One region of the Comamonas sp. 23 genome, then DNA from elsewhere that is predicted to be linked to it. Evidence: predicted binding sites of a transcription regulator. Region 1 holds the regulator's gene; each other region holds the start of a gene.
The links. The regulator sigma-54, encoded in region 1, starts transcription at its own class of promoters, with help from an activator protein. The targets are predictions, from matches to a motif close to TGGCANGNAANCTGCTTT.
Positions count from the first base shown of each region.

Region 2: ACPEE1_RS19570 (CmpA/NrtA family ABC transporter substrate-binding protein) is a predicted target of sigma-54. The motif match lies at 3,240-3,257, and genes of this name have one in related genera.
Region 3: ACPEE1_RS18615 (urease subunit gamma) is a predicted target of sigma-54. The motif match lies at 2,681-2,698, and genes of this name have one in related genera.
Region 4: ACPEE1_RS16015 ([protein-PII] uridylyltransferase) is a predicted target of sigma-54. The motif match lies at 4,590-4,607, and genes of this name have one in related genera.

Region 1 is NZ_CP187127.1:811,762-819,145, forward strand. Features, by position in the region: gene argS (arginine--tRNA ligase) at 1-1,193, shown strand, start outside; gene ACPEE1_RS03600 (SPOR domain-containing protein) at 1,220-1,924, shown strand; gene ACPEE1_RS03605 (thiol:disulfide interchange protein DsbA/DsbL) at 1,981-2,625, shown strand; gene lptA (lipopolysaccharide transport periplasmic protein LptA) at 2,736-3,404, shown strand; gene lptB (LPS export ABC transporter ATP-binding protein) at 3,428-4,204, shown strand; gene rpoN (RNA polymerase factor sigma-54) at 4,310-5,926, shown strand; gene ACPEE1_RS03625 (aspartyl/asparaginyl beta-hydroxylase domain-containing protein) at 6,002-6,916, opposite strand; gene ACPEE1_RS03630 (hypothetical protein) at 7,064-7,384, opposite strand, start outside.
Region 2 is NZ_CP187127.1:4,335,854-4,343,237, reverse strand. Features, by position in the region: gene ACPEE1_RS19585 (P1 family peptidase) at 1-884, shown strand, start outside; gene ACPEE1_RS19580 (M55 family metallopeptidase) at 889-1,707, shown strand; gene ACPEE1_RS19575 (nitrate regulatory protein) at 1,786-3,102, shown strand; gene ACPEE1_RS19570 (CmpA/NrtA family ABC transporter substrate-binding protein) at 3,412-4,707, shown strand; gene ntrB (nitrate ABC transporter permease) at 4,805-5,686, shown strand; gene ACPEE1_RS19560 (ABC transporter ATP-binding protein) at 5,683-6,516, shown strand; gene nirB (nitrite reductase large subunit NirB) at 6,812-7,384, shown strand, end outside.
Region 3 is NZ_CP187127.1:4,106,391-4,113,774, forward strand. Features, by position in the region: gene ureC (urease subunit alpha) at 1-1,362, opposite strand, end outside; gene ACPEE1_RS18605 (urease subunit beta) at 1,406-1,714, opposite strand; gene ACPEE1_RS18610 (HupE/UreJ family protein) at 1,729-2,337, opposite strand; gene ACPEE1_RS18615 (urease subunit gamma) at 2,369-2,671, opposite strand; gene ACPEE1_RS18620 (urease accessory protein UreD) at 2,936-3,766, shown strand; gene ACPEE1_RS18625 (SCO family protein) at 3,805-4,413, opposite strand; gene cyoE (heme o synthase) at 4,421-5,320, opposite strand; gene ACPEE1_RS18635 (COX15/CtaA family protein) at 5,354-6,484, opposite strand; gene ACPEE1_RS18640 (SCO family protein) at 6,497-7,237, opposite strand; gene ACPEE1_RS18645 (SURF1 family protein) at 7,170-7,384, opposite strand, start outside.
Region 4 is NZ_CP187127.1:3,526,288-3,533,671, forward strand. Features, by position in the region: gene purL (phosphoribosylformylglycinamidine synthase) at 1-3,444, opposite strand, end outside; gene map (type I methionyl aminopeptidase) at 3,627-4,442, shown strand; gene ACPEE1_RS16015 ([protein-PII] uridylyltransferase) at 4,665-7,283, shown strand; gene def (peptide deformylase) at 7,303-7,384, opposite strand, start outside.

The sequences.
Region 1 (7,384 bases):
ACACCTTGACCAAGAGCACCCAGCTGCGTGCCAAGGGCTTCAAGCCCGGTGACGACTGCTGGCCCACCGACAGCGACAACCCGCTGGCCAAGAACTTCTACAACGGCGACTACATCGGCGATATTGCCCAGGCGTTCCTGGCCAAGCAGACCATCGAGGCCGATGACCGCGCGTTCACCGCCAATGGAGATGTCGAGGATTACGACAACATCCGCAACTTTGCGGTGGCCTACCTGCGCAACGAGCAGGACAAGGACCTGCAGGCCTTCAACCTCAAGTTTGACGAGTACTACCTCGAATCGAGCCTGTACCAGAACGGCCATGTGGACGAGACCGTCCAGCGCCTGATCGCCAGCGGCCACACCTATGAGCAAGATGGCGCGCTGTGGCTGCGCACCACCGACTTCGGTGACGACAAGGACCGCGTGATGCGCAAGTCCGACGGCACCTACACCTACTTCCTGCCCGATGTGGCCTACCACACGCAAAAGTTCCTGCGCGGCTACGGCAAGGCCGTCAACATCCAGGGCACGGACCACCACGGCACCATCGCCCGCGTGCGCGCCGGTCTGCAGGCGGTCAATGTCGGCATTCCCCAGGGCTACCCCGACTATGTGCTGCACACCATGGTGCGCGTGGTGCGCGGTGGTGAAGAGGTCAAGATCAGCAAGCGCGCCGGCAGCTATGTCACCTTGCGCGACCTGATCGAGTGGACCAGCAAGGATGCGGTGCGCTTTTTCCTGCTCTCGCGCAAGCCCGATACCGAGTACACCTTTGATGTCGACCTGGCCGTGGCCCAGAACAATGACAACCCGGTGTTCTACGTGCAGTACGCCCATGCGCGCATCTGCTCGGTGCTGCGCGGCTGGCAGGAGCAAGGCGGCGCTGGTCTGCCTGCGCTGAGCGGCATTGACCTGGGCGCGCTGCAAGGGCCGCAGGCCCAGGCGCTGATGCAGATGCTGGCCCAGTATCCCGAGATGCTGAGCAACGCCGCGGCTGGCAATGCGCCGCACGATGTTACGTTCTATCTGCGTGACCTGGCCTCGGCCTACCACAGCTACTATGATGCAGAGCGTATCTTGGTGGATGACGAAGCCACCAAACTGGCCCGTCTGGCACTCGTGGCAGCGGTCGCGCAGGTGCTGCGCAATGGCCTGGCCGTGCTGGGTGTGAGCGCACCAGAGCGCATGTGATTTTGCGAACAAAGGTAATAACTGCAATGCGACGACATCAACGTGGTGGAACCATCCTGGGCCTGATCCTGGGGCTGCTGGTGGGCGTGGGCGCGGCCTTGGCCGTGGCCGTGTACGTCACCAATGTGCCGGTGCCGTTTGTCAACAAAGGTGGCGTGCGCGGCGAGGCCAAGGACAAGGCCGAGGCGCAGCGCAACCAGAACTGGGACCCGAACTCGCCGCTCTATGGCAAGAACCCCGCGCGTGCGCCCGCGGCTGTGGCACCGGCCGCTCAGGGCGTGGTGGTGCCTGAGCCGCCGCGCACGGTGGCTGACAACGCCCCCGCGCCAGTGGAAAACAAGCCTGCCAAGCCCGAAGTGGTGCTGCCCGATACCACCAAGCCCGCTGACAAGCCGGCAGACAAGACCCAGGTCGCAAAGCTCGACCCCAAGGCCGGCCAGGGCGCCGATCCGCTGGGCGATCTGGCCAAGTCGCGCAGTGCCGATGGCACCGACGGCTTCCAGTACTTCGTGCAGGCCGGTGCTTTCCGCAGCCAGTCCGATGGCGATGCACAGCGCGCCAAGCTGGCGATGATGGGCTGGGAAGCGCGCGTGAGCGAGCGCGAAGTCAATGGCCGCACCGTATACCGGGTGCGCGTGGGCCCCTTCAACAAGCGCGATGATGCCGATGGCCTCAAAGGCAAGCTCGATGGCGCCGGCGTGGATGCGCAAATCGTCCGCGTGCAGCGTTGAACTTTTGGCGGTGCAGGGCACTCCTAACCGCAACTTGTCACTGGAGTTAACAAAACATGAAACGTCGTGAGTTTTCCACTTTGGCGGCTTCCGCTACTGCCGCCTCGGCGCTGAGCCTGCCTTTTGCCACCGGCGCCAACGCACAGGCCAAGTTCAAGGAAGGCAAGGACTACCTGAAGCTGGCCAAGCCCGTCACCCCCGATGCGCCCGCTGGCAAGGTCGAGGTGATCGAGTTCTTCTGGTACAGCTGCCCCCACTGCAATGCCTTCGAGCCGCAGTTTGAAGCCTGGGCCAAGACTGCCCCCAAGAACCTGCAGATCCGCCGCGTGCCCGTGGCCTTCAACAACACCTTTGTGCCCCAGCAAAAGATCTACTTTGCGCTGGAGTCGATGGGCCTGATCCCTGACGTACATGTCAAGGTTTTCCGTGCGATCCACGTCGAGCGCCAGCGCCTGAACAAGGACGACGAGATCTTCGCCTGGATGGACAAGAACGGCGTGGACCTGGCCAAGTTCAAGGAAGCCTACAACTCCTTCAGCGTCGCAGGCCAGGTGCGCAAGGCCACCCAGCTGCAAGAGTCGTACGGCGTCGAAGGCGTTCCATCGCTGGGCGTGGCGGGCAAGTACTACACCGACGGAACCCGTGCCGGCTCGATGAGCAACGTGCTGCAAGTGGTAGAGTTCCTGGCTGCACAAGGCTGAGCGGATTCCCCAACGCTTGAGACAGAGCCCGCGCACGCGGGCTTTTTTGTGCCAGAAACGGCCTAACGCTCCAGCATGGCTACAATGGGGCAGAGCAAGATTCATGCCTTATGAGACACCGTATTTTTAACTCTTTGTTGGTGGCAGTGGCCCTGGCCGTGCCGCTGCTGTCGCACGCCGAGCGTGCAGACCGCACCAAGCCCATGAACATCGAGGCGGACGATGGCCGCCACGATGAACTCAAGCAGACCAGTGTCTTCACGGGCAATGTGGTGGTGACCAAGGGCACCATCATCATCCGTGGCGCGCAGCTGACCGTGAGCCAGGACCGCGACGGCTTCCAGCACGGCGTGGTGACTGCTGCGCCGGGCAAGCTCGCATTCTTCCGCCAAAAGCGTGACTCGGCCCCAGGCGCGCCTGACGAGTTCGTCGAAGGCGAAGGCGAGGTCATCACCTATAACGGCCGCGATGACACCGTGCACTTTGAGCGCCGCGGCGAGTTGCGCCGTTACCGCGAGACCACGTTGACCGACCAGGTCAGTGGCCCGCTGATCGTCTACAACAATCTGAGCGATACCTTCACGGTCTCCGGCCAAAAGGGCGCCCAGGCGGCGGCCGATCCCAAGCCCGGTGCGCCCAAGAAGGACCGCGTCCGTGTGATCCTGACGCCCAAGGCCGATGGCAAGGCAGACGACAAGGCCAGCGCCCCGGCCAAGCCCGCTGCCGATGACAAGACGCCATTGCGCCCCAGCACCCAACTGAACGACGGAGCCAAGTGACCGTGGCAGAAAACTCGTCGACCATTTCCGTCAACGCCCGGGTCGCCAACAGCGACCACCGCAGCCAGCTGGAGGTCTTGCACCTGGAGAAATCCTATGGCAGCCGCAAGGTGGTCAAGGACGTGTCGCTGTCGGTGCGCAAGGGCGAAGTGGTGGGGTTGCTAGGCCCCAATGGCGCGGGCAAGACCACCTCGTTCTACATGATCGTGGGCCTGGTACGCAGCGATGGCGGGGATATCCGCATCGATGGGCAGTCGGTGGCCAATATGCCGATCCACCAGCGCTCGCAGCTGGGCCTGTCCTACCTGCCGCAGGAAGCCTCGATCTTTCGCAAGCTCAGCGTGCAGGACAATGTGCGCGCCGTGCTGGAGCTGCAAAAAGATGAGCATGGCAAGCCGCTCTCGCGCGCCGAGGTCGAGCGCCAGCTCACCGCGCTGCTGCAGGAGCTGCGGGTCGAGCACCTGCGCGAATCACCGTCAGTCGCGCTGTCCGGCGGCGAGCGCCGCCGGGTCGAGATCGCCCGTGCGCTGGCCACCCAGCCCCGTTTCATCCTGCTCGACGAGCCTTTCGCCGGCATCGACCCCATCGCCGTGATCGAGATCCAGCGCATTGTCGCCTTTCTCAAGGAGCGCGGCATTGGCGTGCTGATCACCGACCACAATGTGCGCGAAACCCTGGGTATCTGTGACCATGCCTGCATCATCAGCGATGGCAAGGTGCTGGCCGCCGGGACGCCGCAAGAGATTGTGGAGAACGCAGAGGTCCGGAGGGTGTATCTGGGTGAACATTTCCGTATGTGACACCGCACGCCTTGGCGGGCGTGCCAGCCAAGATGCCGTCCCGCGCTGCGGGGCCGGCAGGGCTGATCCGTTGCCAGCTGCCCCAGCCCGTGTGGAGGCGCAGCCATGATGCCGTCGCTGTCGCTGCGCGTATCGCAGAACCTGACCCTGACCCCCCAGCTGCAGCAGTCGATTCGCCTGCTGCAGCTGTCCACGCAGGAGCTGACACAGGAAGTCGAGCAGATGCTCGACGAAAACCCGTTTCTGGAGCGCGAGGGCGATGAGGCCCCCGAGGCTGAAGCCGGTAAAGAAGCCGCTGAATCTGCCGAAGCTGCAGACGCTGCAGACGCAGCCGACAAGGTTGCCGATACTGCTGCCAGCACCGACACCAACAACAGTAGCGATTTCGAGCCCGAAACCTCCGACCAGCCGCTGGATTTTGGCGCGGGCAAGGAAACCGGCGTCGATGCCGAGGCCGCTGCCGGCGATTCGGCATCGGACTGGGAAGAGTGGGGCGGCGATCTGCCCGCCCGCTCCAGCGCTGGCGATGACGACGACGAGACGCCGATGTCCGACCGGCGCAGCGAGCACCTGAGCCTGCAGGATGTGCTGCACCGCCAGGCCTTGTCGCTGCGCCTGTGCCAGGAAGACCGGGCCGCGCTCTACTTTCTGATTGAATCACTGAACGACGACGGCTACCTCGAAGAAACGCTGGCCGAGCTCGCGCAAAGCTTTGGCGATGCCTCGGACCCCGAGCGCTACGAGGCCCTGCTGCACCACCTGACCGTGGCGCTGCGCTTGCTGCAAAGCCTGGAGCCGATTGGCGTGGGCGCGCGCAACCTGTCCGAATGCATGCAGCTGCAGATCAAGGCCCAGCAGCGCCTGTTGGATGAAGAGGGCTCGGACACGCCCGAGGCCGATGCGCTGGCGCTGGAGACCGCTTTGCTGGTCTGCCAGGAATCGCTGGAGCTGCTGGCGCGCCGTGATGTGCGCAAGCTGGTGCAACTGACCGGATGCAGTGATGCCGCGGTGCGCAGCGCGCTGGCGCTGATCGCCAAGCTCGAGCCCCGCCCCGGCCGGCCCTATGCCGATGTGGACCGCAACACCATCATCCCCGATGTCATCGTGCGACCCAGCAATGAGCGCGGCCTGCCGGTGCCCGGTTTCAGCGTGCAGCTCAATGCCGAGGTGATGCCGCGCCTGCGCGTGCAGGATGTCTACGCCAATGCCTTGCGCAGCCACAAGGGCAGCGAGGGCCATGGCGCGCTGCAGCAGCGGCTGCAGGAGGCGCGCTGGTTCATCAAGAACATCCAGCAGCGCTTTGACACCATCTTGCGCGTCTCGCAGGCCATCGTCGAGCGCCAGCGCAATTTCTTTGTCCATGGCGAGCTGGCGATGCGCCCCATGGTGCTGCGCGAGATTGCCGATGAGCTGGGCCTGCACGAGTCCACCATCAGCCGCGTGACCACGGCCAAGTACATGGCCACGCCGCAGGGCACGTTCGAGCTCAAGTACTTCTTTGGCTCGGGCCTGGGCACCGAGACCGGCGGCAGTGCGTCGAGCACGGCGGTCAAGGCGCTGATCAAGCAGCTGCTGGACGAGGAAAGCGCGAAAAAGCCGCTGTCGGATGCAAAAATCGCCGATCTGCTGCAGGCCCAGGGCATTGAATGCGCGCGCCGCACGGTGGCCAAGTACCGCGAGGCGATGCGCATCCCGCCGGCCAGCCTGCGCAAGGCGCTGTAAGCGCAAGCAGCCAGGGCCCATAAAAAAACCGCAGTTGCGTTAGGCACTGCGGTTTTGCTTTGAGACGGAGCCGCTTTACTTTGGCCACAGCCACCAGATGAACAAGGCCAGCACGGCCAGCATCAGGCCAAACTTGGTGAGCTTGTAGGCCGTCTTGTTCCAGGCCTTGAAGCGGCGGCGGTACTGGCCCATGTAGAACGAGATCTTGAAGATGCGGCTGATGAAGCCGCGCGGATCGCCTTCGTTGTTGGGCGAGCTGGCGGCAGCGACCACATGCGTGCCCAGCCAGCGGTTGAGCCACTGCGCAAAGCCATTGGTCATCGGGCGCTCGACATCGCAGAACAGCACGATGCGGTTGCCTTCGGAGCGGTTCTCGGCCCAGTGCATGAAGGTCTCGTCAAAGATCACGCCTTCGCCCTCGCGCCAGCTGTAGGGCGTGCCATCGACCTCGATCATGCAGCGGTCATCATTGGGCGCCAGCACAGCGAGGTGGTAGCGCAGCGAGCCCGCATAGGGGTCGCGGTGCAGGTTGAGCTTGGCGCCGGGCGGCAGCTCGGCAAACATGGCCGCCTTGATGCCGGGGATGGACTGCACCAGCGCCGTGGTCTTGGGGCACAGCTCCATCGCAGACGGGTGGGCCTGGCCGTACCACTTCAAGTAGAAGCGCTTCCAGCCGGTCTTGAAGAACGAGTTGAAGCCCGCGTCGTCGTTGTTGGCTGCGGCCTTGATCTGCATGGCCTGGTGCAGACCGATGGCCTCTTCGCGGATCTCGCGCCAGTGGGCCTGCAGCGGGGCCAGGTCGGGGAAGGTGCTGGTGGGCAGGTAGGGCGTGCGCGGTACCTTGCTGAACATCAGCATGAACACATTGAATGGCGCCGTGAACGTGGAGTGGTCAAACAGCTGGCGCAGCAGCTTGTGCCGCACCTTGCCACGCAGGTGCATGTAGAGGCCGCAGCCAAAGAAAAGCAGCACCAGGGCCAGAACGATGATTTTTGCCATAGACAGCGATTTTAGCGACTGTGCTGTGGCGGCTGTCTGCGCAAGCGCAAACTGGCGCGCTGCAAGGGCTGCGGGGCGGTGGGATGGCCTGCTGGCAGCAGGCCTATTGCGGTTTGGTCAATGGCAAGCCAGGTGCGCTTACCTGGGCTGGGCGGCAAAGGCGGTCTTGAGGCGCTGCAGCATCTCGCGGTTGAGCTGGCGCTGCTGGCCGCTCCAGTGCGTCATCGCCTTGTTCAGCTCGGCCTGCAGTGCGTTGGCGGTCTGCCAGTCGCCCTGGCCAGCAGCCCAGATCGCGTACTCGGCCATCACATCGAAGCTGCCCGAGTGCTGGCGCGCAAAATCAAAGCTCTTGCGCGCCATCGCCTGGTCGCCCAGCTGGGCGTAGGCCTTGGCCACCAGCAGGCCCACGGCCTCGGCGCGAAAGTGCACATCCGCCTGGGCAATCACGCGCAGCTGCTG
Region 2 (7,384 bases), 1.5 Mb from region 1:
TGGCCGTTATCAATGGCTTTGGCAAAAGCGCCGGCCTGGTGCAACTGGCCGAGCTGGGCCAGATTGAAACGCCGATTGCGCTGACCAACACCTTTGGCGTCTCGGCCGTGGTGCAGGCGCAGATTGCGCAGTGCATTGCCGCCAACCCCGAATGCGGCCGCAGCCTGCCGACGGTGAATGCGCTGGTGCTGGAATGCAATGACGGTTACCTGAGCGATATCCAGCGCATGGCAGTGGGGCCGGAACACTACCAGGCGGCGCTGGACAGAGCCTCACCCGAAGTAGTGCAGGGCGCGGTGGGCGCGGGCCGGGGCATGTCGAGCTTTCAGCTCAAGGGCGGCATCGGCAGCGCATCGCGCCTGGTCACACTGGGCGAGCAGCGCTATACCGTGGGCGCGCTGGTGCTGGCCAATATGGGCAAGCTGGCCGATCTGCGCTGGGGCGGCCAGGCGGTGGGCGCGGCGCTGGAGCGGCGTCTGCAGGCCAAGCTGGCGGCGGGCATACCAGCTGGCAGCGCAGCGGGCGATGGCGTCGACAAAGGCAGCATCATCATGCTGCTGGCCACCGATGCGCCGCTGGACAGCCGCCAGCTCAGCCGCGTGGCGCGGCGTGCCGCTGCCGGCCTGGCCAATACGGGATCCTGCTACGGCCACGGCAGCGGCGATATTGCGCTGGCGTTCTCGACCGCCTACACCGTGCCGGCCGATGCGGCCGCGCCGATGCCGGCGCTGGCGATGCTGCATGAGGCGCAGCTCGACCCGCTGTTCCGCGCGGCGGCGGATGCGGTGGAGCAATCGATTTTGAATGCGCTGTGGCATGCGCAGAGCGTGCAAGGGCGTGACGGCCACCAGCGTTGGGGTCTGCAAGAACTGTGCAAGGACTGAGGCGATGAAAGTACTGATTTCTGTCGATATCGAAGGCGTGGCCGGTGTCTACCACCCCGAGCAGGTGCGAGCGGGCAACCCCGAGTATGAGCGCGCGCGCCGCCTGATGGCCCAGGAGGCCAATGCCGCCGTCGAAGGCGCTTTTGCCGCTGGCGCGCTCGAGGTCTATGTCAATGACTCGCATGGCGGCTTTCGCAATATGCCGCCCGATCTGCTCGATGCGCGCGCCCAGGTCATCCAGGGCAAACCGCGCTACCTGAGCATGGTCGCTGGCGTGGAGCTGGGGGTGGAAGCGGTCTGCATGGTCGGCTACCACTCACGCGCGCAGGGCCGGGGCATTCTGGCCCACACGATCAACAGCTTTGCGTTTGCCAGCATCCATATCAATGGGCAGGAGGCCAGCGAGGCCAGCCTTTACGGCGCCTTGGCAGGCGCCTATGGCGCGCCGGTGGTGATGCTGGCTGGCGATGATGTGCTGCGCGAGGAGAACCAGGCGATCTTCCCGCAGGCGGTGTTTGTACAGACCAAGCGCGCCACCGGCCAGGGCAGCGGCATCAGCCTCTCGCCTGAGCAGGCGCAAAAAGCCATCCGCGCCGGGGTGGAGCAGGGCCTGGCCGGGCGCGGGCGCTGCCAGCCACTGCACACCGCCAGCCCGGTGCAGGTGCAGATTGTCGCCACCTCGCCCGGCATGGCCGATCTGTTCTGCCAGTGGCCGACGCTGGAGCGGGTCGATGGCCGCACGGTACGTTTTAGCGCGCCGGACATCGAATCGGCGGTGCGCATGACCAATTGCCTCTCGGCCATGTCCAGCATGCTGCGCTGAGCGGCGCTGGGGCAGGCCCCCGGCTGGCATGGCATGAAACCTGCTGGGTAGAGCGCTCAACATCGGTGGTGCGCGTTTATGAAGTCTTCCCTGCATTTTCTGGTCGCTGCTCGCCAGCATGAGATGGCCGCGCTGGAGCAGCTGGGTAAGGCCTGCTCGCTGGTGGTAGCGATGTCCTCGCTGGTGCATGCGCTGCAAAAGGAGCGCGGGCTGTCGAACATGGTGCTGGCCAGCGGCGGCGCGCAGGGCGCCGAGCTGCTGGCGCCCCAGCGCCTGCTGGCGGATGCGCAGATCGCCCACGTGCGCGATGAGCTCGATCGCCTGGGCCCACACCCCTCCGGCGGCAGCGGCGCGCGGCTGTGCAATGCGATTGCCTATACCTTGCAAGGCGTGGCGGCGCTGCCTGCGCTGCGCGCCCAGGTGCAGGCCGGGCGGCTCACGCCCTCCGCCTGTACCGACGCCTTTGCGCGCCTGATTGCCGGCTGTCTGTCCGTCGTGTTTGAGGCGGCCGACAGCGCCAATGAGCCCGAGATATCGCGCATGCTGGTGGCCCTGTTTCACCTGATGCAGGGCAAGGAGCTGGCCGGGCAGGAGCGCGCCTGCGGCACCAGCGCCTTTGCCTCAGGCCAGCTGCAGCCCAGTGCCCGGGCGCAGTGGCTGCATTTGATCGAGTCGCAGGAGCGCTGTTTTGAGGTGTTTGCCAGCCTGGCCACGCCGCGCGTGCTGGTGCTGTGGCAGGCCCATATGGCGGGCGACACCGACATGGCGGCGGTGGAGCGCATGCGCCGCGTGGCCCATACCGCGAGCGGATCGAGCCTGAGCCGCAGCTGGAGCGCCGACTGGTTTGCCGCCTGCAGCCACCGGCTCGATGCCTTGCATGGGGTGGAGACCTTGGTCGCGCAGGAGCTGCAGGTGCTGTGCCTGCACAAGCTGCAGGCGCAGGAACAAGCGCTGGCGGCCTTGCAGGCGTTGCCACCGGGCGCTGAACCTGCCCAAGAGGGCGCAGAGGGCGCTGAGGGCAGCGAAGCCGGCATGGCCTTTTTTGAGGCCTCGGCACCGCCCGATACCTGGTCGCTCGATGCCGTGGGCGCGCCGGCGCTGGGGCGCGATATCCTGTCGCTGGTGCAGCAGCAATCGCAGCGGCTGCAGACCATGCAGAGCCAGATCCAGGAGGCGCGCACTGCGCTGCACGAGCGCAAGACCCTGGAGCGCGCCAAGGGTCTGCTGATGGCCCAGCACCAGCTCAGCGAGAGCGATGCCTACCAGCTGCTGCGCCAGACGGCGATGAACCAGAACAAGCGCATGCTGGAGGTGGCCGAGGCCGTGCTGGCGATGGCGGCCTTGGTGCCCCAAGCCCCTGCAGCGCCCGCAGGCCCTGCTGCAGCTGAGCGCTAGCAGCTTTCCGCCCGCGCACCAAAGCATGGCAGCCGTTGGCCCGCAGGCTGCTGCAATGCACCATTGCAGGGATCCGGGCCGGTGTGCAGCGCCGGCCCAGGTTGGCTCTTCAGAGGGAAGCACTGCAATTTTTGAATTGGCATGGAATATGCATTGATCTTCCCAACCAGGCCAAAGGCGGCCTGTTTCCGGTAATCGCGAGTTATTTCGGGACAACGGCGTCCCTTTCCTGATGGTGCAAGCCCTCAGCGAAAGGACGCCGTTTTTTGTTTTTGGAATCTGCAACGCCTTCGATGGAGTTTGACAAGAATGACGATACGCCCCACCCCTGACACCGCCCCGGCGGCAGAGGCTTCGCCCGCTTCTTCGCCGCTGGCCGGCCGCCGTCAGTTCTTGCGCCATGGCGCCCAGGCAGCGGCAGCCACCTTTGTCTACAGCGCGCTGGGCCACCAGGGCGTCTGGGCCGCCGGCTCGGATGCGCCGGAGAAAAAAGAGGTCAATATCGGCTTTATCCCGCTGACCGACTGCGCCAGCGTGGTGATGGCCTCGGTGCTGGGCCTGGACCAGAAGTACGGCGTCAAGATCACGCCGACCAAGGAAGCGAGCTGGGCCGGCGTGCGCGACAAGCTGGTCAATGGCGACCTGGACTTTGCCCATGTGCTCTATGGCCTGGTCTATGGCGTGCAGCTGGGCGTGGGCAGCCCGCAAAAGGACATGGCGGTGCTGATGACGCTCAACCGCAATGGCCAGGCGATCACCCTGTCCAAGAAGCTGGCCGACAAGGGCGCCGTCGATGCGGCGTCACTGGCCAAGCTGATGGGCGCGGAAAAGCGCGAATACACCTTTGCGCAGACCTTTCCGACCGGCACCCATGCGATGTGGCTGTACTACTGGCTGGCGAGCGCGGGCATCCACCCGCTCAAGGATGCGAAAGTGATCACCGTGCCGCCGCCGCAGATGGTGGCCAATATGCGCGTGGGCAATATGGATGGCTTTTGCGTGGGCGAGCCCTGGGGTCACCGCGCGATCATGGATGGCATCGGCATCACGGCCATCACCACCCAGGACATCTGGCGCGACCACCCGGAAAAGGTGCTGGGCTGCACGCAGGACTTTGTCAGCCGCCACCCCAACACCGCGCGCGCGGTGACCATGGCGATTCTGGAGGCGGGCCGCTGGATCGATGCCAGCTTGCAGAACAAGCAGAAGATGGCCGAGACCATTGCCGGCAAGGCCTATGTGAACACCAGCGTCGATGCCATCAACCAGCGCATTCTGGGCCGCTACCAAAATGGCCTGGGCAAGACCTGGGACGACCCCAACCACATGAAGTTTTTTGCCGAGGGCGAGGCCAGCTACCCCTACCTGTCCGATGGCATGTGGTTCCTCACCCAGCACAAGCGCTGGGGTTTGCTCAAGAGCCACCCCGACTACCTGGCTGTGGCCAAGAAGATCAACCAGACCGCCCTGTACAAGGAAGCGGCTGCGCAGCTGAAGATCGCCGTGCCCAAGTCGGACATGCGCAGCAGCCCGCTGATCGACGGCAAGGTCTGGGATGGCTCGGACCCCGCCAAGTACGCCGACAGCTTTGCCATCAAGGCCTGACAAGGAGAGCCCCATGCCCGCTGCATTGCGAGAGAGTGTTTCGCCCCTGCCCACGCCGGCCCCGGCCGAGCGCAAAGTGTTGTCCATCCATGAGCACATGGCGCGGAGTTTGCCGGTGGTAGCGGGCAGCCAGCCTGCTGCTGCCACGCCTGCCGTGCCTGCCGCCGCCAAGCGCGATATGGCTGCCCTTTGGCAGCAGCGCTTTGGCGCGCTGGTGCAAAGCCTGCTGCCGCCGGTGCTGGGCTTTGGCCTGCTGCTGGTGCTGTGGTCCATCGTCGCCCAGGGCAACCCCGGCATTCCGGGCCCGCAGGAGACCTGGGCCCAGGCGCAGGAGATCTTCCGCGATCCCTTCTACCGCAACGGCCCCAATGACCAGGGCGTGGGCTGGAATGTGCTGGCCTCGCTGCAGCGGGTGAGCATCGGCTTTGGGCTGGCGGCACTGGTCGGCATTCCGCTGGGCTTTGTCATTGGCCGCTTTGACTTTCTCTCGCGCATGTTCAACCCGGTGATCAGCCTGCTGCGCCCGGTGTCGCCGCTGGCCTGGCTGCCCATTGGCCTGCTGGTGTTCAAGGGCGCGAACCCGGCGGCAATCTGGACCATCTTTATCTGCTCGATCTGGCCGATGGTGATCAACACGGCGGTGGGCGTGCAGCGCGTGCCGCAGGACTATATGAATGTGGCGCGGGTGCTGAACCTGAGCGAATGGAAGATTGCCACGACCATCCTCTTCCCCGCCGTGCTGCCCTATATGCTGACGGGCGTGCGCCTGGCAGTCGGCACCGCCTGGCTGGTGATCGTCGCTGCTGAGATGCTGACCGGTGGCGTGGGCATTGGCTTCTGGGTCTGGGACGAGTGGAACAACCTCAATGTCAAGAACATCATCATTGCGATCTTTGTCATCGGCCTGGTCGGCCTGCTGCTGGAATGGGCGCTGATCCGCCTGGCCTCGGCATTCACTTTTGAGGAGGTCAAGGCATGACGCCCAATACGCCCAACATTCCCGCGACGCCCCAGGGCAAGTACATCGAGATCCAGCAGGTGGCGCAAAGCTTCAAGACCGCCAAGGGCCTGTTCCAGGCGCTGCAGGGCATCAACCTGGAGATTGCCCAGGGCGAGTTTGTCAGCCTGATCGGCCACTCGGGCTGCGGCAAATCGACCTTGCTGAACCTGATTGCCGGCCTCACCAGCCCCAGCGAAGGCACCTTGCTCTGCGCCAACCGCGAGATCAAGGGGCCGGGGCCGCAACGTGCCGTGGTGTTCCAGAACCATTCGCTGCTGCCCTGGCTCACCTGCTGGGCCAATGTACACCTGGCGGTGGAGCGGGTGTTTGGCGGGCGTGAGCGCAAGGCCCAGTTGGCTGCGCGTACCGATGCCGCGCTGGCACTGGTGGGCCTCACCCATGCAGCGCACAAGCGCCCCGGCGAGATATCGGGCGGCATGAAGCAGCGCGTGGGCATTGCCCGGGCGCTGTCGATGGAGCCGCAGGTGCTCTTGATGGACGAGCCCTTTGGCGCCCTCGATGCCTTGACCCGCGCCAAGCTGCAGGACGAGCTGCTGGAGATCGTTGCGCGCACGCGCAGCACCGTGGTGATGGTGACCCATGATGTGGACGAAGCCGTGCTGCTGTCCGACAAGATCGTGATGATGACCAATGGTCCTGCTGCGACGATTGGCGAGGTGCTGCCGGTGCCCTTGGCCCGCCCGCGCAACCGGGTCGCCTTGGCCGAGGATGCGCAGTACCAGGCCTGCCGCAAGGCGGTGATCGACTTTCTCTACACCCGCCAGGCCCATGTGGAGAAGGTGGCCTGATAAAGCCTACTTAGCTAGCAACAGGCGCTCTATATGGAGCGCCTTTTTTGTGCACGCAAATGAGGCGAGGCGGCGCCTGAGCCGCACAAAAAATGTGCAGCGCTGAGTTCGGCTGCTGGGCGCTCCCCGCATGTCAACTTGGTATGGAACTTGCATAGTCCTTGGCGTGGCCATGGCGGCCACCGGGTGGCGGTGCACAGTGGCGCTGCCGTCCAAAGACAAAGACGTCTATGCGCGCATGCCTGGCATGCGGCGCCTAGACGTCTTTTTTTTTGTGCTGCCCACGGGAAACGCTATGAAAAAAATCAAGTTGGTCATGGTTGGCAACGGTATGGCGGGTGTGCGTGCGCTCGAAGAGCTGCTGGCGCTGGCGCCGGATCTGTACGAGATAACGGTATTTGGCGCAGAGCCCCACCCCAACTACAACCGCATCCTGCTGTCGCCAGTGCTTGCGGGCGAGCAGACCCTGGATGACATCGTGCTCAACGACTGGCGCTGGTACGAGACGCATGGCGTGCGCCTGCATGCCGGCTGCACGGTGCATGCGGTGGACCGCGCCCGCCGCGTGGTGCATGCCCGCAATGCCGATGGTGAGGCGGTGACGGCCGACTACGACCGGCTGATTCTGGCGACCGGCTCCAACCCCTTCATGCTGCCCATTGCCGGCAAGGAGCTGCAGGGCGTGCTGGCCTACCGCGATATTGCCGATACCCAGGCGATGATCGATGCGGCCCAGCACTGGCGCCATGCAGTGGTCATTGGCGGCGGCCTGCTCGGGCTGGAAGCGGCCAACGGCCTGATGAAGCGCGGCATGCAGGTGGCGGTGGTGCATGCCGGTGAGTGGCTGATGGAGCGCCAGCTCGATGAT
Region 3 (7,384 bases), 1.7 Mb from region 1:
CTTGAGAATGCAGCTGGGTTTGACGCCAAAGAAGGCCGGCTTCCAGATGACGATATCGGCCCACTTGCCCACTTCGAGGCTGCCCACCTCATGGCTGATGCCATGGGCAATGGCCGGGTTGATCGTGTACTTGGCGATGTAGCGCTTGATGCGGAAGTTGTCATGCCGCTCGCTGTCGCCGGGCAAGGCGCCGCGCTGGAGCTTCATCTTGTGCGCCGTCTGCCAGGTGCGCAGGATCACCTCACCCACCCGGCCCATGGCCTGGCTGTCGGAGCTGAACATGCTGATGGCGCCAATGTCGTGCAGGATATCCTCGGCCGCAATGGTTTCCTTGCGGATGCGGCTTTCAGCAAAGGCCAGGTCCTCGGCAATCCCGGCATCAAGGTGGTGGCAGACCATCAGCATGTCCACATGCTCATCCAAGGTGTTGATCGTGTAGGGCCGCGTCGGGTTGGTCGAGCTGGGCAGCACATTGGCCTCGCCCACCACTTTCAAGATATCGGGCGCATGGCCGCCGCCCGCCCCTTCGGTGTGGAAGGTGTGGATGGTGCGGCCCTTGAACGCGGCCACCGTGTCTTCGACAAAGCCGCTTTCGTTGAGCGTATCGGTATGGATCGCCACCTGGGTGTCGGTGAGCTCGGCCACATCCAGGCAGTTGTCGATGGCCGCCGGCGTGCTGCCCCAGTCCTCGTGCAGCTTGAGGCCAATCGCGCCGGCATCGATCTGCTCATGCAGGGCCAGCGGCAGGCTGGCATTGCCCTTGCCCAGAAAGCCCAGGTTCATCGGGAAGGCATCGGCCGCCTGCAGCATGCGCTCCATGTTCCAGGCGCCGGGCGTGCAGGTGGTCGCAAAGGTGCCGGTGGCCGGGCCGGTGCCGCCACCAATCATCGTCGTCACGCCGCTGGTCAGCGCCTCTTCGATCTGCTGGGGCGCGATGAAGTGGATGTGCGTGTCGATGCCGCCAGCGGTCACGACCATGCCTTCGCAGCTGATGATCTCGGTGCCCGGGCCAATGATGATGTCCACACCCGGCTGCGTGTCCGGGTTGCCGGCCTTGCCAATCGCGGCAATGCGGCCGGCCTTCAGGCCAATGTCCGCCTTGACGATGCCCCAGTGGTCGATGATCAGCGCATTGGTCAGCACCGTGTCCATCGCGCCCTGCGCACTGCTGCGCTGGCTTTGCGCCATGCCATCACGGATGGTCTTGCCACCGCCAAACTTCACCTCTTCGCCGTAGCCGCCCGCACGCAGGGTGAAGTCCTGCTCCACCTGCACGACCAGTTCGGTATCGGCCAGGCGCAGGCGGTCACCCACCGTGGGCCCATAGGTCTCTGCGTATGCGCGTCTGTCCATTGTTGCCATCAGAACCATCCTGTCTTAGAACGCTGGCACAGCATGCCGGGCTTCATTCCAGCGCCCCTTGCACCAGGCCGCGAAAACCGTAGATCTGCCGCTCGCCGCCAACATCCACCAGCTCCACCGTGCGCTGCTGGCCGGGCTCAAAGCGCACCGCCATGCCGCTGGCAATATGCAGTCGCATGCCGTGCGCCGCCTGGCGGTCGAAGCTCAGGCCGGCATTGGTCTCAGCAAAGTGGTAGTGCGACCCTACCTGGATGGGCCGGTCGCTCGCGTTGTGTACCACCAGCGTGGTGGTACGGCGCCCGGGGTTCAGCGTGTGTTCGCCCTCGTCCAGCAGCAGTTCACCTGGGATCATGGTGCCGCTCCTCGTCAGGCCAGGCGCGTCAGCATGGCCGCGCCCAAGACCGCGGTGGCCCCGCCCGCCAGCTTGGCCAGCCAGCGGTGGCGCTGCATGAGGGCCTTGCCCAGCACCATGCCGCCCACATGCAACAAGGCCGAGCCCAGCGCCATGCCCGCCAGCGCGCCCGCCGATGCCAACGCCGAATCTGCTGCCAGCTCAAAGCCGTGGGCCGCGCCATGGAAAAACGCAAACACCCCGGCCAGCGCAGCGGCCAGCACCCAGGGCATCTGCTTTTGCACCGCCACCAGCAGGCCCAACACCAGCACCGATGCGGCAATCATCGGCTCCACGCCGGGCACCCACAGACCGGCAAAACCTGCCAGCGCCCCCGCCACCAGCAGGGCCACAAAGGCGGCCGGTGCGCGCCAGGCGGGCGTCACCGTCAGCGCACTCCAGGCGCCCACGGCCAGCATCGCGGCCATATGGTCGGCGCCAGTAAACGGATGGGCAAAGGCATGGCCAAAGCTGCTCAAAAAGCCATGGTGGCCGCCACCATCGGCGCCCACATGGGCCATGGCTGACAGCGGCAAAGCCGCAGCGGCGGTGGCCAGCGCGGCAGAGAATTTCTTGAAGTTCATAGTGGTCGAGTGCGCGAGAAAAATGGGAGGTTCAGACAATGGGCTCATGCACGGTGACGAGCTTGGTGCCATCGGGAAAGGTCGCCTCGATCTGGATATCGGCAATCATCTCGGGAATGCCCTCCATCACGTCGGCGCGCGTGAGCACCGTGCGGCCGGCGCTCATCAGTTGGGCAACGGTCTTGCCATCGCGCGCGCCCTCCATCACAAAGGCGCTGATCAGCGCCACCGCCTCGGGGTAGTTCAGCTTGAGCCCCCGGGCCAGGCGCCGCTCGGCCAGCAAGGCGGCGGTAAAGATCAGCAGCTTGTCTTTTTCGCGAGGTGTCAGTTCCATACCTAGTGCAAAGCAAGGCACATGCCAAGGGGCTACAACGGCTGGGCATGCACGCTTTCCGTGCCGCCACCCGCCCGCCTTGCACCACATGCATGCACAGCAGCCGCGCATGCACCAATTCGGCACAGACCACACCCCAGAGCAGTGCAGTTCCTGGCACGTGGCTTGCAAAAGCCCACGCATGTCTTTCGTCCCCCTGCTCCCGCTCCCGATCCCGGCCCTTGCGCCCTGCTGCCCGCCAGGCACCCACCGCCCGCCGCAGCCATGAGCTGGCATGCCCAACTAGACCTGCGCTACGGCCAGCAAGCCGGCAAGACGTCGGTGCAGTTCAGCCACGATGGCCCGCTGCGCATTCTCAAAAGCCTCTACCCCGAAGGCCCGGGCATTTGCCACAACGTGCTGGTGCACCCGCCCGGCGGCCTGGTGGGTGGCGATATGCTGGATATCTCGGTCGAGGTGGCGGCAGGCGCCCATGCGCTCGTCACCACGCCGGGCGCAACGCGCTTTTACAAGAGCAATGGCCAGCCGGCCTTGCAGCGCACCCGCCTCAAACTGCAGGCCGGCGCCCGGCTGGAATGGTTGCCGCTGGAAGCCATTGCCTACAACGCCTGCGATGCGGCCAATGAGCTGCAGATGGAACTGGCACCGGATGCAGAGCTGCTGACCTGGGACATCACCGCGCTGGGCCTGCCGCTGGCGGGTCAGCCCTTTACCCAGGGCGTGTTTTCGCAGCACATCGCATGGCCGGGGCATTTTCTGGAACGCGGCCGTATCCGGGCCGATGATGGGCTGCTGCTCAACGCACAGCTGGGCCTGGCGGGCCAGCGCTGCCTGGGGAGTTTGATCTACGCCAGCGGCTCGCCCATCAACCGCGCGCAACGCGAAGCGCTGCTGGAGAGCACCCAGCAGCTGCTGGACGCAGGCCCAGCGGGGTTGATGGCCGGGGTGACCGCGCCGAACGAGCATATGCTGGTGCTGCGTGGCCTGGCGCCCGTGGTGGAGCCGGCGATGCAGCTGTGGAAGACGGTCTGGGGCCACTGGCGCAGCAGCCTCTGGGGCCTGCCGGCGCAGCGGCCGCGTATCTGGTCGATGTGAGTGCAGCGCTTGCCCAGCGCTGTTAAGCGTGTAAGCGCTTAAGCGCCGTCGATCAGCTGCTCGATATCTTTGGCCAGCGTTTCAACGGGGGTGCCATAGCGGCTGTACAAGCGCAGACGCCCTTGCGGGTCAAAGATATAGTCGCCAGCGGTATGGTCCATCGTGTAGCTGCCCGGGGTCTGGCCCTCGACCCGCTTGTAGTAGACCTTGAAGTCCTTGGCCATCTTGGCCGTTTCCTCGTCGCTGCCGCGCAGCGCCAGAAAGCTGGGGTCAAAGTTGGCGAGGTAGGCCTGCAAGATTTCGGGTGTGTCGCGCGATGGATCGACCGAGGCGAAGATCACCTGCAGCTTGTCGCCCTTGGCGCCGAGCTTTTGCTTGACGGCGGCCAGGTCGCCCAAAGTGGTCGGGCAGACATCGGGGCACTGGGTAAAGCCAAAGAACACCAGTACGACCTTGCCCTTGAAGTCGGCCATGCTGCGGCGCTGGCCATGCTGGTCGGGCATGGAGAAATCCTGTCCATACTCCTTGCTGCCCGTCAGGTCGATGGCGTTGAAATCGGCCTTGGATTTGCAGGCGGTGAGGACACCGGCGGCCGAGGCCAGCATGGCCGAGCCCGCCAGCCAGCGAAGGGCATTGCGCTTGTTCATTGCAGATTTACCAGCTCACATAGTGGTCCACCAGCAGCGCCACAAACAGCAGGCTGAGGTAGACCAGCGAAAAACGGAAAGTCTTGCGCGCCAGCGCGTCGGAGTAATTGCGCCACAGCGCAAAGGCATAGCCAAAGAACCCGGCACCCAGCACGACTGCGGCCACCAGGTAGATCCAGGAGCTCATCTGGATGATGAAGGGCAGCAGGCCGGCGGCAAACAAGACCACGGTGTAGAGCAAGACCTGCACGCGGGTGTAATAGTTCCCATGCGTGACCGGCAGCATCGGCAGGCCGGACTTGCGGTAGTCCTCGACCCGGTACAGCGCCAGTGCCCAGAAGTGCGGCGGCGTCCACAGGAAGATGATCAAAAACAGCAGCAGCGCCTGGGGCGAGACATCGCCGGTCATCGCGGCCCAGCCCAGCACGGGGGGCATCGCGCCCGATGCGCCACCGATCACGATGTTCTGCGGTGTCAGCGGCTTGAGGATCACCGTGTAGATGACGGCATAACCGACAAAGGTCGCAAAGGTCAGCCACATCGTGATGGCGTTGATCCAGACGATCAGAATGGCCGAGCCGGCGATGCACAGCCCGGCAGAAAACATCAGGGTCTGCAGGTTGGACAGCTCACCGCGCGCTGTGGGGCGCCAGGCGGTGCGCTTCATGCGCGCATCGATGCTCTGCTCGACCAGGCAATTGAAGGCGGCAGCGGCCCCCGCCACCAGCCAGATGCCCACACACGCGACGGCCATGCGCAGCAGCTCGGCGCCGGTGGGCACACCGGGCACGGCCAGCACCATGCCGATCAGTGCGCAAAACACAATCAGCTGCACCACCTTGGGTTTGGTCAATGCATAGAACTGCGCAAAGCGGTTCGGCATTGGCGTTGCGGCAAGTTCGGTCATCGGGGCACTCAGTCTTTGTTCCATACAGCGTCATCAACTCGCAGCACTGCGGGCAGGTTCAGGGCCCGCAGTACACCAGATCCAGGTCAGCACCACCATGATGGCGGCAGCGCCCCCGGTGTGCAAAACGGCCGCCAGCATCGGCCAGTCCAGCACCACATTCGACAGTCCCGTGGCAAATTGCAGCAGCGTCAGGCCCACCAGCCAGCGGCGCTGCTGCCGTAGCAGCGGCACCGTGCTCAGGGCCCAGCCCAGCCACAGCAAGGCGGCAATCACCAGGTAGGCAAACAGCCGGTGCATGTAGTGGATGGCCACCAGCGCTTCATAGCTGATATGCGCACCGTCGGCCAGAAAGCCCAGCGGGCGCCAGATCTGGAACCCGTCAAAGTTCATCGCCGGCCACCAGGCGCCATTGCACATGGGAAAGCTGGTGCAGGCCAGCACCGCATAGTTGGTACTGACCCAGCCACCCAGGGTCACCTGCGCAAACACCAGCAGCGCCGTGACCGCCACCAGGCCGCGCAACAGGCGCGGCACTGGGACTAACCCTAGATTATCGGCAAATTGCGTGTGGCGCGTTGCCTGCACGGTTAATAGCATCAAGAGCACGGTGCCGCCCAGCAGGTGCAAGGTGACAATCGCCGGGAACAGCTTCATCGTCACCGTGAGCGCGCCAAAGGCCCCCTGGATCAGCACCCAGACCAGGGTGACCGTCGGCCACCAGGGGCTGATCGGCTGCGGCCCGCCGCGTTTGCGCTGCAGCCAGGCACTGGCTGTCAGCACAATGATGAGGCCGCCCACCGCAGTGGCCAGGTAGCGGTGGATCATCTCCACCCAGGCCTTGCCATGGGTCACCGGGCCGGTCGGCATCGCCGCCTGCGCGGCAGAGATCTCGGCATGCGCGCCAATCGGGCTGGCATTGCCGTAGCAACCGGGCCAATCCGGGCAGCCCAGGCCCGAATCGGTCAGGCGCGTGAACGCGCCAAACATCACCAGGTCAAAGGACAGGAACAGGGTCAGCACCGCGAGCACCTGCAGGCGCTTGAGCGGCGTGGCACCGCGGTGGCGCCACCAAATCCAGACGATGGGGCCCAGCGCAATGATGGCCCCGGTCAGCAACACACGCGCCAGCGGCGCGAAATCATATAAATCCTGCGATGTCATGCTAGCTATCCACTACCGCCCTTCCTTGTCCCAACTCGACGACGCACGCAGCAGCCGCTCCAGATCCTTGCGCGCCTTGGCCGCATCGGAGCGGCTGAGCTGGGCGGGAAAACGCATCATCCAGTGGCCCAGCGGGTCCACCACGTACAAATGTTCGCCCAACTGCTGGCCGGCCGCCGGCTGCAGCCACTGGACCACCAGCGCCTGGGGCACCCGCAGCACGGTGGCCTGGTCCAGTGCCGTGCGCAAGGCTGGCGGCGGCTCGCCGTCATCGGTCACCAGCCAGACCCAGTCCAGCCGGTCCTTCTCACGGCCCAGGCTCTCGCGCAGCTGGCGCTGCAGGTAGAGGTTGTTCTGGCAGACCTCGTCGCAGGCCGCGCCCGAGGCACTCAGCAGCAACCACTGGCCCTTGAGGCTTTGCAGCTCAAAGGGCTGGCCGTCCAGGGTCTTGACCTGCGCGACCGGAATCGTCGGCTGCTGGCCCACCAGCTCGCCAAAATTGCGCCGCCCTTCGGGACGGATCACGTAGTAGGTGAAGTAGGACGCGATCACCGGCGCCGCACAGACCAGCAGCACCAGCAGCATCTTGAGGCGGCCACTGCGCGAGCGCTCGGCCTCCTCCAGTGCGGCTTCCGCCTGCTCGGCAGGCGGCAGGCCATGCACGGTCAGGCCCAGCAGCGCCTCGTCAGCGGGCGGCGGCGCCTGGGTGGCTGCGGCGTCGAAGGACACGTCGGACAATTTGGAACCAGACATAGAGGATCGCAATCAGGCTACACAGACCAAACCATTGAAATGCATAACCATAATGCTTTTCCACGCCGCTGCCTACTACGGGCCAGTCGCGCAGCAGGCCCTCACTGGCCGGCCCGGTCTGCACCACGGTCAGTGCTGCCAAGGGCA
Region 4 (7,384 bases), 2.3 Mb from region 1:
GCCGGCGCCCAGGGTGTCACCATAGCTGAAGCCGCCGCAGGCGACGATACCGGCAAAGTCACGCAGCTGGGCACGGCCCGTCTGCAGGTCGGTCATGTGCACGTCCACCGCTTCAAAGCCGGCTTCGCCAAAGGCGTAGGCCATCTCCACGTGGGAGTTGACGCCCTGCTCGCGCAGCACCGCCACGCGGGGCTTGGCTGCCACGTTCACATAGGGGGCTGCCACCACCTCTTGCGGGTCGAAGGTCAGGTGCACATGCATGCCCGGGTCAGACGGCACACCTACCGAAGCGTGCTCGCTGTCGGCACAAGCGGGGTTGTCGCGCTGCTGGGCAATCTTCCAGCTCACGGCATCCCAGACCTGGTGCAGATCGCTCAGGCTGGCGCCAAACACCTTCTTGGCATCGCGCCAGACCTGCAGCTCGCCCTTGCCCATGTCCATGCTGGACGAGGCCGGACGCGTCTTGCCCACGATGTGGCTGCAGGTGGACAGGCCGTGCTCGCGCAGCGTCTGCAGCACCTCGGCGCTGTCGCTGGTCTTGACCTGCAGCACCACGCCCAGCTCTTCGTTGAACAGCGCGCGCAAAGTCAGGTCTTCGCGGCGGCCCGATACCTGGGCGCCCCAGTTCTTGCCTTCGCCGCTGTCCATGCGGCTGTCGGAGATGCCATCGCCTTCGGTGATCAGCATGTCCACATTCAGTGCCACGCCGACATGGCCGGCAAAGGCCATTTCGGCCACGGTGGCCAGCAGGCCGCCGTCGCCCTTGTCGTGGTAGGCCAGGATCTTGCCCTGGGCGCGCAGCGCGTTGACGGCGTCAACGAGTGCAATCAGGTCCTTGGCCTCGTCCAGGTCCGGCGTTTCATTGCCGCTTTGGCCCAGCACCTGGCCCAGGATCGAGCCACCCATGCGCATCTTGCCGCGCGACAGATCAACCAGCACCAAGGTGGTGTCGGGCTCGTTGGCGTCCAGCTGGGGCGTCAAGGTGCTGCGCACATCATCGATGGAGGCAAAGCCGGTGATGATCAGGCTGACGGGCGAGGTGACCTTCTTGGTCTGGCCGCCCTCGCTCCACTGCGTGCGCATCGACAGGCTGTCCTTGCCCACGGGGATGGAGATGTTCAGCTGCGGGCACAGCTCCATGCCCACGGCCTTGACGGTGGCGTACAGGTCGGCGTCTTCCCCGGGCTCGCCGCAGGCGGCCATCCAGTTGGCCGACATCTTGACCTTGGACAGCGCAATGGGCGCTGCCAGCATATTGGTGATGGCCTCGGCCACCGCCATGCGGCCCGAGGCGGGAGCATTGATCGCTGCCAGCGGCGTGCGCTCGCCCATCGCCATCGCTTCGCCCTTGAAGCCCTGGAAATCGGCCAGGGTCACGGCCACGTCGGCCACCGGCACCTGCCAAGGGCCGACCATCTGGTCGCGGTGGGTCAGGCCGCCGACGGCGCGGTCACCAATGGTGACCAGGAAGCGCTTGGAGGCTACCGTGGGGTGGGCCAGCACGTCGATCACGGCCTTTTCCAGCGGCACGCCGGTCAGGTCGATGGCCGGCAGGCTGCGTGCCACAGTCTGCACATCCTTGTGCATCTTGGGCGGCTTGCCCAGCAGCACGTCCATCGGCATATCGACCGGGAATTTCTGGTCGTCCGCGGTCGCAGCCGGGTCTTCGAGCACCAGCTGGCGCTCTTCGGTGGCCGTGCCGATGACGGCAAACGGGCAGCGCTCGCGCTCGCAAAACGCCGTGAACTGCGCCAGCGACTCGGGCGCAATCGCCATCACATAGCGCTCCTGGCTTTCGTTGGACCAGATTTCCTTCGGAGCCAGGCCCGATTCTTCGAGGTTGACCTTGCGCAGGTCAAAGCGGGCGCCACGGCCGGCGTCATTGGTCAGCTCGGGAAAAGCGTTGGACAGGCCACCGGCGCCCACGTCGTGGATCGCCAGGATGGGGTTGGCCGCGCCCTGCTGCCAGCAGTGGTTGATGACCTCTTGCGCACGGCGCTCGATCTCGGGGTTGCCGCGCTGCACCGAGTCAAAGTCCAGCTCGGCCGCGTTGGTGCCGCTGGCCATGGAGCTGGCAGCACCCCCGCCCATGCCGATGCGCATGCCCGGGCCGCCCAGCTGGATCAGCAAGGTGCCAGCCGGGAAGAGGATCTTCTGGGTCTGCTCGGCATCGATCACGCCCAGGCCACCGGCGATCATGATGGGCTTGTGGTAGCCACGGGTGATGTCACCGACTTGCTGCTCGTACTCGCGGAAGTAGCCGGTCAGGTTGGGGCGGCCGAATTCGTTGTTGAACGCGGCGCCGCCCAGCGGGCCTTCGATCATGATCTGCAGCGGGCTGGCGATGTGCTCGGGCTTGCCGACCTCGCTGCCCCAGAGCTTGGAGACGGTGAAACCAGTAAGGCCCGCCTTGGGCTTGGAGCCCCGGCCGGTCGCGCCTTCGTCACGGATCTCACCGCCCGCGCCGGTGGAGGCGCCGGGGAAAGGCGAGATGGCTGTGGGGTGGTTGTGGGTCTCGACCTTCATCAGCACATGGCTGGTGGCGCTGTGCTTTTGGTAGCTGGGCGCAGTCACGGCATCGGCCTGGGTGTTGAACGGCGCGACAAAGCGCTCGACCTGGTGGCCTTCCATGATGGAGGCATTGTCCGAATAGGCAACGACGGTGTGTTGGGGCGATACCGCCTCGGTGTGGCGGATCATGCCAAACAGGCTCTTGTCCTGCGCCACGCCATCGATGGTGAACTTGGCGTTGAAGATCTTGTGGCGGCAGTGCTCGGAGTTCGCCTGGGCAAACATCATCAGCTCGACATCGCTGGGGTTGCGCGCCAGGCCCTTGAAGGCGTTTTCCAGGTACTCGATCTCGTCGTCGGCCAGCGCCAGGCCCCATTGCTTGTTGGCTTTTTCCAGCGCGCTGCGGCCGCCGCCCAGCACATCGACAAACTCCATCGGCTGGGCTTGCAGTGCGGAGAACAGCTGCTCGGCTTCGGCGCGGGTGGCGAAGACCGACTCGGTCATGCGGTCGTGCAGCAGTGCGGCGATCTGCGCGGTCTGCTCGGCGCTCAGCTCGGGCTTGCCACCCAGCAGGCCGGCCTTGAGCTCGATCCGGTACTCGGTCAGGCGCTCGATGCGGAACAGCGCCAGGCCGCAGTTGCGGGCAATGTCGGTGGCCTTGGAAGCCCAGGGCGAGATGGTGCCCATGCGCGGGGTGACGATGAAGGCCAGGCCGTCGCTGCCGCCTTCATAGGGGTCGCCATAGGTCAGCAGGGCCGCTACGCGCTCGGCCTGGGCACCCGCCAGGGGCTGCTCGGTGGCCACCAGATGCACAAAACGGGCAGCAATGCCCGTTATCTTTGGATGGATCGCCGTCAATGCGGTCTGCAGTTGTTGGGCGCGGAAGGAGCTGAGGGCGTTACCGCCTGGTAGCTGAGTCAGGTGCAGTGTCACGTGGCAGCCTATGTGGACTAGGAGGATGGGAAGAAAGCACGCATGCGCCTTGCCCACTGCTACGGGCGGACCGTGGCAGCACCATGACAAGGGCGGGATAACCCGGGATTCTACTGTGCCGCGCCAGGACACGTAGCCGCATGGAAAACAGGCCAATGGCAGCAGTGGGATAATCGTGGGCTATGACGATCAAAATCAATACCGAAGACGATATTGCGCAGATGCGCATCGCAGGCCGCCTGGCCTCGGAGGTCTTGGACTACATCACCCCCCACATCCAACCGGGTATCACCACCAAGCAAATCGATCTGCTGTGCGCCGAGGCGATGGAAAAGCAAGGCACCAAATCGGCCTGCCTGGGCTACCAGCCGCCAGGCATGACGCCCTACCCGGCCTATGTCTGCACGTCGGTCAACCATGTGGTCTGCCACGGCATCCCCAATGACAAACCGCTCAAGAAGGGCGACATCGTCAATGTGGACGTGACCATCATCACGCCCGAAGGCTATTTTGGTGACAACAGCCGCATGTTCGTGATCGGCGAAGGCACGATTGCGGGCAAGCGCCTGTGCCAGCTGACCTTTGAAGCCATGTGGCATGGCATCGTGCAGGTCAAGAATGGCGCCCACCTGGGCGATATCGGCCATGCGATCCAGAAGTTTGCCGAAGGCCAGGGCCTGTCGGTCGTGCGCGAGTATTGCGGCCACGGCATCGGCAAGGTGTTCCACGACGAGCCCCAGGTGCTGCATTACGGCCGCCCGGGCACCGGCGTCGAGCTCAAGACCGGCATGATCTTCACGATCGAGCCCATGCTCAACCTGGGCAAGAAGGACATCAAGGACCTGGGCAATGACGGCTGGACCGTCATCACCAAGGACCACAGCCTCTCGGCCCAGTGGGAAGTCGAAGTGCTGGTGACCGACACCGGCTATGAAGTGCTGACCTGGTCGGAGGGCTCGCCCACGCCGCCCAGCTTTGTGACCAGCACCAAGTGCTGATCGGGTGCTGATCCGGCACGAATAAATCGCTGCGCGCGTGCCGGGTCTGCCCGGCACCAGCCCACACCAAGGCGGCATTGCAACCAGCATGCCGCCTTGGTCGTTTCTGGCAGTCCCGCCTCCGCCATGCCCCCATTTGGTGCGTAGTGGCATGGAAAGTGCTTACTCGCAGCTGCTGTTGATTGCTATGGCACACTGCCAACGACAGCATAGTTAGGCACCATGAACGATCCTCGCATTCCGCAGCTGCGCGAGCAGTACCAGGCGCAACGCAGCGCCCTGTTTGATGACATCATGGCCGGGGGCAGCAGCACCCGGGGCATACAGACCCAGCTGCGCAAGCTCTCGCAGCTGGCCGATGGGCTGCTGCGCGACCTCTGGCACCTGGCCGGCCTGCCCGGCCGCCTGAACCTGGTGGGGGTGGGCGGCTTTGGCCGGGGCAAGCTGTTTCCCTATTCCGATATCGATGTGCTGCTGCTGCTGCCCGAAGGCACCGATCCGGAGCAGGACATTGAATTGCGCACCGCGATCGAGCAGTTCATCGGCTCGTGCTGGGACGCCGGGCTGGAAATTGGCTCGAGCGTGCGCACCATCAGCCAGTGCATCAGCGAAGCCCAGGCCGATGTGACGGTGCAGACGGCGCTGCTGGAGTCGCGCCGCATCATCGGCTCGCCCCGCCTCTACCACCTGTTCCAGGCGGCGCTGGCCCAGTCCATCAAGCCCGATGCCTTTGTCGTGGCCAAGGTGCTGGAGATGCAGCAGCGCCACAACAAGTACGAAAACACCGTCTATGCGCTCGAGCCCAATTGCAAGGAGTCGCCCGGCGGCCTGCGCGATCTGCAACTGATCCTGTGGCTGGGCCGTGCTACCGGTCTGGGCAGCCGCTGGAAGGAGCTGGCCGACAAGGGGCTGGCCACCGTCTACGAGGTGCGCAACCTGCAGCGCAACGAGGACCTGATCTGCCTCATCCGCGCGCGGCTGCACATTGTGGCCCGGCGCCGTGAGGACCGGCTGGTGTTCGACCTGCAAACGCCGGTGGCCGAGTCCTTTGGCTTCAAGACCATCACGCCAGCTGGCCAGCGCTTTCCCAAGCGCGCCAGCGAGGAGCTGATGAAGCGCTACTACTGGGCTGCCAAGGCGGTGGCCCAGCTCACGCAGATCCTGATGCTGAACATGGACGAGCGCCTGCACCCGGGCAACCACACCTTGCGCCGCATCGATGACGAGTTCTACGACAAGGCCGGCCTCATTGAGGTGGCCGACGACGAGGTCTACCAGCGCAACCCGCATGCGATCTTGCGCACCTTCTTGCTCTACGAGACCGAGCCGGGCTTGAAGGACCTGTCGGCCCGTACCTTCCGCGCGCTCTACCATGCGCGCCAGCTGATGGATGCCCAGTTCCGTCGTGACCCGGTCAACCGCGCCACCTTCATGCAGATTCTGCAGCAGCCCCATGGCATCACCCATGCGATGCGGCTGCTCAACCAGACCTCGGTGCTGGGCCGCTACCTCTGGCCGTTCCGCCGCATCGTGGGCCAGATGCAGCACGACCTGTTCCATGTCTACACGGTGGACCAGCACATCCTGATGGTGCTGCGCAATGTGCGGCGCTTTTTCATGGCCGAGCATGCGCATGAGTACCCGTTCTGCTCCCAGCTGGCCGCTGGCTGGGACAAGCCCTGGATTCTGTACCTGGCCGCCCTGTTCCACGACATCGGCAAGGGCCGGGGTGGCGACCATTCGGAGATCGGCGCGCTGGAAGTCAAGCGTTTTTGCCGCGACCACCAGATTGCCAAGGAAGACCGGCAGCTGGTCGAGTTTCTGGTGCGCGAGCACCTGACGATGAGCCAGGTCGCGCAAAAGCAGGATACGTCCGACCCCGAGGTGATCACCGCCTTTGCCCAGCGCATGGGCAATGAGCGCCGGCTCACTGCCCTCTACCTGCTCACCGTCGCCGATATCCGCGGCACCAGCCCCAAGGTCTGGAATGCCTGGAAAGGCAAGCTGCTCGAAGACCTGTACCGCTCGACGCTGCGTGTGCTGGGCGGGCGGGCACCCGATGTGGCCGCGCAGGTGGAAATCCGCAAGCGCGAAGCGCTGGTGCTGCTGGCGCTGTCGGCCCAGCCCCATGAATCACAAAAAGCGCTGTGGGATACGCTGGGCCTCGATTATTTTCTGCGCCACGAGGCCGCCGATATCGCCTGGCACACGCGCCACCTGTCACGCGCCGTGGGCAGCAAGGCCACCTTGGTGCGCGCGCGCCAGTCGCTGGCCGGCGAAGGCCTGCAGGTGATGGTGTATGCGCCCGACCAGCCCGATCTGTTTGCCCGCATCTGCAGCTATTTTGACCAGGCGGGCTTTTCGATTCTGGACGCGCGCGTGCACACCGCCCTTAACCGCTATGCGCTCGATACCTTCCAGGTGGTGGCGACCGATGCACCGCAAAGCTACCGCGAGCTGATCAACCTGGTCGAGAGCGAGCTCACGCGCGTGCTGGTGGCCGCCCAGCCGCTGCCCGAGCCCGCGCAGCGCCGCGTCTCGCGCCGGGTCAAGAGCTTTCCGGTGGCGCCGCGCGTGCTGCTGCGCCCCGATGACAAAGGCCAGCGCTGGCTGCTGTCCATCTCGGCGGCAGACCGCGCAGGCCTGCTCTACACCGTGGCACGCATCCTGGCCCGCCACCAGCTGAGTGTCGAGCTGGCCAAGATCAGCACCTTGGGCGAGCGCGTGGAAGACAGCTTTTTGCTGCAGGGCCCGGAGCTGCAAAACAATGTGAGCCAGATCGCGATCGAGACCGAGCTGCTCTGGGCACTGGCCGCGACGGGCAGCGGCGCGGCCGGTTGACCGTTAAGGCGAACCCGGCTCAGTCGTCCTCGGCCGCGCTGATGCCGGGAAACAAAATCTCGGTAAAACCGAACTGGCTGAAATCGCGCACCCGCATCGGG